Regions from separate parts of the Paenibacillus donghaensis genome, predicted to be linked through region 3. Evidence: riboswitches for the same ligand, from Rfam matches in the RefSeq annotation. Region 3 holds a riboswitch; each other region holds the start of a gene.
What was found. A riboswitch is a leader RNA that binds a small molecule or an ion and turns the genes downstream of it on or off. The one in region 3 is predicted to bind cyclic di-GMP.

Region 1: another riboswitch for cyclic di-GMP. It lies ahead of B9T62_RS33815 (anti-repressor SinI family protein); the one in region 3 lies ahead of B9T62_RS35365 (transglutaminase-like domain-containing protein).
Region 2: another riboswitch for cyclic di-GMP. It lies ahead of B9T62_RS38075 (PA14 domain-containing protein); the one in region 3 lies ahead of B9T62_RS35365 (transglutaminase-like domain-containing protein).

What each region holds. Positions count from the first base shown of each region.
Region 1 covers NZ_CP021780.1:7,468,348-7,471,456, reverse strand. The annotation lists gene B9T62_RS33825 (TasA family protein) at 1-483, shown strand, start outside; gene B9T62_RS33820 (helix-turn-helix domain-containing protein) at 753-1,085, shown strand; gene B9T62_RS33815 (anti-repressor SinI family protein) at 1,280-1,435, opposite strand; cyclic di-GMP riboswitch class I at 1,463-1,547, opposite strand; gene B9T62_RS33810 (2-oxoglutarate dehydrogenase E1 component) at 1,859-3,109, shown strand, end outside.
Region 2 covers NZ_CP021780.1:8,442,455-8,445,563, forward strand. The annotation lists gene B9T62_RS38070 (sugar phosphate nucleotidyltransferase) at 1-1,080, shown strand, start outside; cyclic di-GMP riboswitch class I at 1,218-1,297, shown strand; gene B9T62_RS38075 (PA14 domain-containing protein) at 1,312-3,109, shown strand, end outside.
Region 3 covers NZ_CP021780.1:7,796,780-7,799,888, reverse strand. The annotation lists rRNA gene B9T62_RS35370 (16S ribosomal RNA) at 1-719, opposite strand, end outside; gene B9T62_RS35365 (transglutaminase-like domain-containing protein) at 1,142-1,951, opposite strand; cyclic di-GMP riboswitch class I at 1,965-2,045, opposite strand; cyclic di-GMP riboswitch class I at 2,130-2,211, opposite strand; gene B9T62_RS35360 (class D sortase) at 2,329-2,997, opposite strand; gene B9T62_RS35355 (GtrA family protein) at 3,013-3,109, opposite strand, start outside.

The DNA of each region.
Region 1 (3,109 bases), 330 kb from region 3:
GCGGCCGGAACCCTCGACCTGAACACTGATCCTACCCAGTTTATTCCACTCAACAATCTGAAGCCCGGCGATATCGCCGTCCGCAGCTTCAAGCTTAAGAATGACGGCTCCCTGGATATCAAAGGGCTAAGCCTGAAATCGGAATATACGGTAACGAACCGCGAAGGTGCACCGGCCAATGCGGACGATCTAGGCAAACATTTCAAGATCCATATTCTCAAGAGCAGCTATACGAGCGGAGCAATTACTAACCAGATTGAGACTACCCTTACTTTCGCTGAACTGAAGGCCTTGAATACCTTGAATCTCACTACGCTGCCTGAATTCAGCAACGGCATTGCAGCCGGGTCCTCCAAGGATTTCAAAGTAGCCTTTGAGTTTGCCGACAACAACGCTGACCAGAATGAATTCCAGGGAGACGGCATCAGCCTGAGCTGGACCTTCAACGCCCTGCAGGGCTTGGGGGAAATTAGAACAAATTAATAACCCTCTTATAAAAAACGGCAGATCCAAGCCCTAGTCCGGGCCGGAGCTGCCGTTTTTTTAGCAATGATACGCGCATTACCTGAATTTCCACGCGCTTTGTCGGAATTGCCGATATTTGTTATACTAGACAAGTGGAAACGGCTTCGCCGTCCTTTTATAGGACGGGGCGTTTCAGCGAGAAATATAAGGATGATTTATAACGTAAAACATATAAATCCTTATATTTACAAAAAGTACGGAGGGGCGTTGTTATCGTGCCTGATCATATGGGAGGCCGCATCCACCATCTCCGTCTGGAGAAGGGGCTGTCGTTGTCCGAGCTTGCAGACAAGGCTAATGTAGCGAAATCGTATCTGAGCAATGTCGAAAGAAATATTCAATCCAATCCCTCCATTCAGTTCATTGAAAAGATCGCCGATGCGCTTCAGGTATCTGTACATGCTCTGCTATACGGCGAGGTGGCCGAAGACGGGGAGTCCCCGTTGGATGCCGAATGGTTCGGGCTGGTTCAGGAAGCGATGGCTTCAGGTATAAGCAAGCGGGAATTCAAGGAATTCCTCGACTATCAGAAATGGCGCCTGGAACACAAGGACAAGTAGAAACGGCTTCGCCGTCCTCTGCAAGAGGCGGCATCCGTTTCTGCGAGAAAGAGAAGGCTAATTTCATTGCGCGATGCATATAAATTCTTATCTTTTTAAAAATACTTCAGCCCTTGGTCGTAAACCGGAAGAGGCACAGCGACGAATCGCTGTGCCTCTTCTGGTATGCAACATCCCAGAGCTCTTCACCCGTCCTACACAATGACACGGCAAGCTTTCTCTGCAAAAAAGCGGCGGATCTCCTCTGCTTGTATGCCAGCCTTCTTGGCTACCAGCATGAGGTGAATCCATTCCGCATCCAGATCCATCGTCTTCAGAACTCCATCTTTCCCCTGGTTGGACTTATCCAAAAAATCTCCTCCTAGATTTCCGCGTCCCCAGGCAGTCCGGCTGTCTTAGTATTTCTACCTTAGACCCGCGACTTTGTGCCCCTGTCTTTCGGCAGGTTTACCCTTTACTGGACCCTTTGCATGAAAGGATCTGGCTAATGATTATAAAAAACCGTTATCCGCAAGTACATTATACAAGATCAATACGGAAAAGTGTGTCGTTTTCTGGAATTTTTTTCATTGATTCAAGCGGAAAATTCTATCATATTTTGGCATAGTTATAGAAATATAGAGAATGCAAGATGAACCATATCGTTTTGCGAACGGATTGGACGAAAGTATGAATTGATTACAGGGCCTGAAAGTAGCACAATAAGGTAAGGAATGAAACCGCAATCATTGCAGCTCCGAATATCGGAGTTCATCCGTTGGGAGGATCTATCCATGGCAGCTAATGAGCCCTATAACGAATCCGTTTGGACCAAGTATTATGGACCCAACCTGGGCTATATTCAGGAGAAATACGACCAGTTTCTTAACGACCCCGCCTCGGTAGAGGCCAATTACCGCGAACTGTTTATTCTATCAGGGCCACCGCCGCTTACGGCCGGTGCCGACCAGCCTCCTCAGCCTGTACCTACGGGCGATACAGCATGGCTGAAGAAGGCAGTCAAAGCCTCCAAGCTAATCACCAATATTCGAATATATGGCCATATGGCCGCTAATATCGACCCGCTGGAGCGGGATCACAATCCGATGGCCAAGTGGCTCGATCATGAGACCTACGAGCTGACCCGTGAGGACCTGATGGCCCTGCCTGCATCGCTGCTCTGGGAGAATGCACCCAAGAATGTGCGCAACGGCTGGGATGCCGTGCACCGCATGCGGCAGGTCTATACGCAGACGATTGCCTACGAGTTCGGGCATGTTCACGGGGAAGAGGAGCTGCGCTGGCTGAACAGCCAAGCCGAATCGGCCAGTTCCCCTGCTCCGCTGAACAACAATGAGCGCAAAGAGCTGCTGAAGCGCCTGATCGAGGTAGAACAATTCGAAACGTTCCTGCACAAGACCTTCGTGGGCCAGAAGCGATTCAGTCTGGAAGGCAACGACGCGCTTGTGCCGATGCTTGACGAAATCGTACGCGCCGCCGCCCATGACGGTGCAGAGCATATCCTGATGGGCATGGCCCACCGGGGACGTCTTAATGTGCTGGCCCATATTTTGGGCAAGCCTTATGATATTATTTTCTCGGAATTCCATCACTCTCCGAATAAGGAGCTGTTCCCTTCCGAAGGGTCGATGGGCATTAACTACGGCTGGTCCGGCGATGTGAAATACCATCTGGGTGCCGACCGTGCCGTACGTGAAGGCGAGACTGTCCGCACCCGGCTGACGCTTGCCAACAACCCAAGCCATCTGGAGTTCGTCAACCCTGTGGTCGAAGGCTTCACCCGTGCTGCCCAGGAGGACCGCAAGTCACCCGGATTGCCGAAGCTCGACACCAGCAAGGCTATGGCTGTGCTGATGCATGGGGATGCTGCTTTTCCAGGAGAAGGCATCGTAGCCGAGACGCTGAACATCGGCAAGCTGCATGGGTATCAGAATGGTGGAACGATCCATATCATCGTCAACAACCGCATAGGCTTTACTACAGAGAGCGAAGATTCCCGATCAACCCATTATGCAAGTGATCTG
Region 2 (3,109 bases), 650 kb from region 3:
CTGTATTCGGTGGCTGGTGTATCCCCGGCCGAGACGGTAGCGATCCTGCCGGTGGATCCCTATGTGGAGGCTTCCTTCTTCCAGGCGGTGGCCCAGCTGGAGCAGACCATGCAGGATAGCGGGGCGAATCTGGCCCTGATTGGCGTGGTGCCGGAGCACGCGTCGGAGAAATACGGCTATATTATCCCTACCAGCGCCGAAGCCGGGCCGGGCGGGTACATGCAGGTCAGTCATTTTCAGGAGAAGCCGGAACGTAAGCAGGCCGAAGAGCTCATAAGCCGCAATGCCTTGTGGAACTGCGGCGTGTTTGCCTTCCGCTTGGGGTATCTGCTTGATATCCTGCAGCGCAAGGGGCTGCCGCTGAATTATGAAGAACTGCAGAAGCAATATAAGCTGCTGGCGTCGATCAGCTTCGACTACGAAGTGGTAGAGAAGGAAGAGAATATCGTGGTGCAGCCGTACGACGGATTCTGGAAAGACCTTGGCACCTGGAACACTCTGACCGAGGAGATGACCAGCAACCATGTGGGCAAAGGATTTGTGACCGCCGATTCGGAAGGTACCTGCCTGATCAATGAGCTGGATATTCCAATCACGGTGATCGGGGCGAAGGATCTGATCATTGCTGCCAGCCCGGACGGCATTCTGGTGACCCACAAGGCGGAAAGCCCGAGAATCAAGGAAGTGCTGAAGGCTTTTGAACAAAGACCGATGTACGAGGAGCGCCGCTGGGGCCATTATAAAGTGATTGATTATGTGAAATATGATGAGGGCAATGAGGTGCTGACGAAGCGGATTTTTATCTCCGAGGGCAAGAACATCAGCTATCAGCTGCATCACAAGCGCAGTGAGATCTGGACAATCGTCAGCGGAGAAGCGAGCATTGTGCTGAATGAGAAGATGCATAATGTGAAGGCGGGCGATGTGGTCCGTATTCCGCAGGGCACTAAGCATGCGATTCTGGCGGTGACGGATATGGAGTTTATTGAGGTCCAGACTGGCTCGGAGCTGGTGGAAGAGGATAATATCCGCATCACCCTGAACTGGGAAGATATCGAATTACAGCAGTTTATATCTTAGGTCCAAACTAACTATTTAAACAAATAAAACGGATTCAAAACAGGTCTTAAGCCTTATTTTTCGAAATTAGTCAATTAATGACCTAAATAAAAACTAAATAGAGTCGATACTTACGGTTAGAGGGATCAATCCTTCAATAACGATAAAGGCAAACCTGTCGAAAGACTGGGACGCAAAGCTATAGGGCCTTCGCAAGAGTGGCAGCCTGGCTACCGAAAGGAAGAGATGAAATTGAGATCTTACCGCACGTATCGACTATTGTTTATTGTGGCCGCTGTTGCCTTATTTATGACTGCTATTCCCTGGGGCAGAGGGATGATTCCTTCTGTAGATGCAGGGGCTCTAAATTCCATGCCCCCCGTAAACCGTGAAGCTTCCCCCCAAGCAGTTAAACTACTAGAATATCTGAACGCTGTGTCCGGACAAGGCATTCTTGCCGGCCAGCATGACTACCTGGAGAGCCCGGACGAGATGAACAACAAGCTGAAGAATACAAGCGGACAATATGCTGCGCTTCACGGCTATGAGCTGGGAGGAATCAGCGGGCAAACCGAAGGCACCTTGGCCTGGCAGCGCCAGAATGTGGTGAACAGTGCGATCAACTGGAACCGAAACGGCGGGATTGTAGCGATGACCTTCCATGCCAATCTGCCCGGAACCTCTTATGACTGGTCCAATGTGCATAGAGGGCTTAGTCAGAGCGAATTCAATAAATATGTAACTCCCGGCACTCCTCAGTATAATAACCTGATTGCCCAGCTAGACAAGGTCGCGGTATCTCTCAAACGCTTGCGTGATGCCGGTGTACCGGTATTGTGGAGACCCTACCATGAGATGAATGGCGACTGGTTCTGGTGGGGCCGCAAAACGAACTTCCCTGACCTGTGGAATATTATGTATGACCGTTTTGTTAACGTTCATAAATTGAACAATTTGCTGTGGGTGTGGAATCCGAATGCGCCTAATGTATGGTCTGATCCCTACTCCCATTCCTATCCGGGGGCGGATAAGGTGGACATTCTTGCAGCAGACATATACGAAAATGATTACCAGCAGAACTATTATGACAGCCTGCTCAGTCTGGCCGCCGGCAAGCCGATTGCCATTGGGGAGAACGGAGAAATGCCGGATACCGCGAAGCTGCTGCAATCGCAGAGCGAGTGGGTATATATGATGAACTGGGGAAAGATGTTATATGAAAAAAACAGCACGGAAACCATCCATGCTTTCATGAACAGTAGTTATACGCTGACCCGGGATAAATACAAATCGGGGGTGCTCCCGACTGCTACGGCAACTCCAGCGGCAACACCGGTGGTGACAGCCACGCCTGCACCTACACCTACACCTACACCAACCACTGCTCCGAGACCTGTGGTTACGGCAGCACCTTCACCAACTCCCATGCCTGTAGACGGTAATCCGGTAGTTCCGGCCAGCGGGCTTACGGGCGAATACTTCAGAAATATGCAGTTTAGCGGAACGCCAGTACTGGTGCGCAATGATAAGAACATTGATTTCAACTGGCGTCAGGGCGCGCCCGATTCATCGCTTGGCGTGGATTACTTCTCCATTCGCTGGAGCGGCCAGATTAAGCCGCTCTACAGTGAAACCTATCAGATCTATACGGCATCGGATGACGGTATTCGCGTCTGGATGGACGACAGCCTGATTATCGACAGCTGGACTAAGCAGAGCGGCACCGAGCGAATGGGCACGATTGCCCTGCAAGCCGGGCAACTGCATAACATCAAGGTGGAGTATTACGAGAACCAGGGCGATGCCCGCATGAAGCTGATGTGGCAGAGTCCCAGCCAGGCGAAGGTAACCGTTCCGGCGAGCGCATTGTTTAACGGGGCAACTTCTGCTGCGAATTCGCTTGAGATGGCTGTATCCACGCCTGCGCCTACGCCCGTACCAACAGCTGAACCGACCTTAGTGCCCACGCCTACACCAACTGCAGCACCAACACCGGACTCAACGCCTGCACCGGTACCAGCCGCAGCGCCAACACCGGTCCCCGCCGAAA
Region 3 (3,109 bases):
CATATCTACGCATTTCACCGCTACACGTGGAATTCCACTTTCCTCTTCTGTACTCAAGCCACCCAGTTTCCAGTGCGACCTTAGGTTGAGCCCAAGGTTTAAACACCAGACTTAAATAGCCGCCTGCGCGCGCTTTACGCCCAATAATTCCGGACAACGCTTGCCCCCTACGTATTACCGCGGCTGCTGGCACGTAGTTAGCCGGGGCTTTCTTCTCAGGTACCGTCACTCCGGTAGCAGTTACTCTACCGGACGTTCTTCCCTGGCAACAGAGCTTTACGATCCGAAAACCTTCATCACTCACGCGGCATTGCTCCGTCAGGCTTTCGCCCATTGCGGAAGATTCCCTACTGCTGCCTCCCGTAGGAGTCTGGGCCGTGTCTCAGTCCCAGTGTGGCCGTTCACCCTCTCAGGTCGGCTACGCATCGTCGCCTTGGTGAGCCGTTACCTCACCAACTAGCTAATGCGCCGCAGGCCCATCCCTTAAGGGCAGATTGCTCCGCCTTTCATCCTCGGTTCAGGAGAACCAAGGAATTATCCGGTATTAGCTACCGTTTCCGGTAGTTATCCCAGGCTAAGGGGCAGGTTGCCTACGTGTTACTCACCCGTCCGCCGCTGAATCCTGTTGAAAGCAAGCTTTCAACAAAACTCCGCTCGACTTGCATGTATTAGGCATGCCGCCAGCGTTCGTCCTGAGCCAGGATCAAACTCTCCAAATTGGTTTTATCGGATAAATCCGATAAAGTATTGAAAAGAGCGATATGCTCAATTTGAAACATCTGACGAGAATTTGCATTCTCTACCGACAAGCTTCACTTGCGTGAAACTCATCTTCTTTTGGATTTTACTTTCGTAAAATCCCACTCACTCGTTGTTCAGTTTTCAAAGATCAAGTTCTCGTTGTCAGTGATGTTTGCGTCACCAGCAACTCTTATAATATATCATATTGTTTCGGGCGATGCAAGCTTTATTTTTGAGAACAATTTATCAAGTTAATCATTCTCTAAATTTCCTGACACGCTCTAACAACGCTTACCTATAATACCCCATCCCCCTAGTAAAAAGCAACCCCTAATTCAAAAGAAAAACAACCCGCTTAAAATTCAGCAGGTTGTTTATTATAAACTAATGTTGTATCCGTTTAGTAGAACTTCACTGCGCTATATTTACTGGCAACCTTGGTCAATTCGTTTGATTTGCCGTTCTTGCCCAGACCTGCATCAACAGTTGTATCAATAATAACCCATTTGCCATCAAGGAATACTTCATTCCAAGCGTGATATTGAGCTACATAACTAGTATTCCCCATAACCAGCTTGGCAGGGATGTCCACACTGCGCAGCATAGCTGCAAACAGGGAAGAATAATCATAGCAAATGCCTTTCTTGCTGGTAAGGGTGTTGTCGATATTGGGAATGTAATCTGTTGTTACACTGTTTGCGAGTGAATAATCATATTTCACATTCTCCACAACGTAGTTATAGATAGCCTTGACTTTCTCTTGATCAGTCGTCTTGCCTTGGGTAAGCTGTTTGGCTTTGAGGATAGCTTTATCTGAGGAGTTCCATTTCACATTCTGAACGGAGCTCAAATATACGGAGTTCTTGTTATTGGTTGATACATCCACTACTTCGCTGTGGACTGCTTTGTATTTGTTACCAGTGGTGTTCTCTAGGACAGATACCTTGTAAGAGCCATCTCCCTGCTGCAGCGGAAAAGATTCTGCCTTGTTGGAGCTGTAGAGATTGTAAGTATAACTACTGTTGTCCTTGGTTATCATGACCTTGATACGCTTGTCCTTAGGAACGTCATAGTTAATTCCGATTACCCCTTGGTTCAGGTTGGATGTGTTCAGCCAGTTGGAATCTACACTAGCGGCTTCAACCGTAGTGCTATGAAAGGACGCTGTTACTACAAACAATGATATTAACACAGCATAAAATTTCTTCATGGATAAAACTCCTTTCGGTAGCTGGCTGCCATCCTTACGGGAAGGCCCTTTAGCTTTGCGTCCCTGCCTTTCGACAGGTTTGCCGTTATCGTATAAGCTTTATCTACTACAGCTTGTACACTATGGATTAAATTAATAGGATAGATTTCCTATTGAGCAAACAAAAAAAGCCTCATCTTTCGGTAGCTGGCTGCCATCCTTGTGGAAAAGGCCCTTTAGCTTTGCGTCCCTGCCTTTCGACAGGTTTGCCGTTATCGTGTTTAGCTTTTATAGTCTAATTCTATCATATTTTTGTTTATATACAAGAGTCCAAGCACTAGTTTCCTAGCATTATATTTAAAATTTGCCGTTTGATCTGTTTCAACGGGACCTTGGATCTATGGATTGGGTAATTTGGCATGTACAATCAACCGGTGGGTAGGATTTACAAGTGGATCACATGTAATCAACGTAAGAATAGAGTCCTTATCATTGCCGTTAAGCACGGATACATCCGTGGGTTCTACGACGGAAATATTGTACACCTCGTAATTATAGGTCTTATCCTTCGTCCTCACGGTGATGGTATCACCCATCTCCACCTCATTTAGCCTGTTAAACAGCCGACCTGTAGTTCTGGCCCTATGCGCAGCTATCGCTGCATTGCCCTTCTCCCCCAATGAAGCCGTCTCCTTCATGTGAGCCGCTGCATGCTTCATATTTGCTTGAGTCGCACCCTCCAGAACGGGAAGCTTCAGATCAATCTTGTCAATTTCTATAATAGCCATCACTTGTCCGCCCGGCTCCATCGTTTCCTGCTTGGTCTCCTTCTGAGCCTGGTCTGCCTCATTGAGAGCGGACTCATCCGCCAGCACCCTGGTCACTTCAGCGTAACTGCTGGTTAAGCCCGACTGTGCCTGCGGCTCACTGTCACTATTGTCACTGTAGCTCTGCAGAGCGTCCTCGAGCAGCTTATCCTGCTGCCTGTCGTTATACCATTCATTGGCCTTGGGAAATAAAATCACAAGAATCCCGGCCAAAATAAGAAAATACGATAGTTTGCGCATTCTTCTCCCACCTCCTTAGAAGACCCATTTGCGGCTTCCCACAAAATTAATAATAACAGTAACAAACGTAACCAGCACCTTGGCCAGCAGTACCTGAATCTGAAGCTTGTCT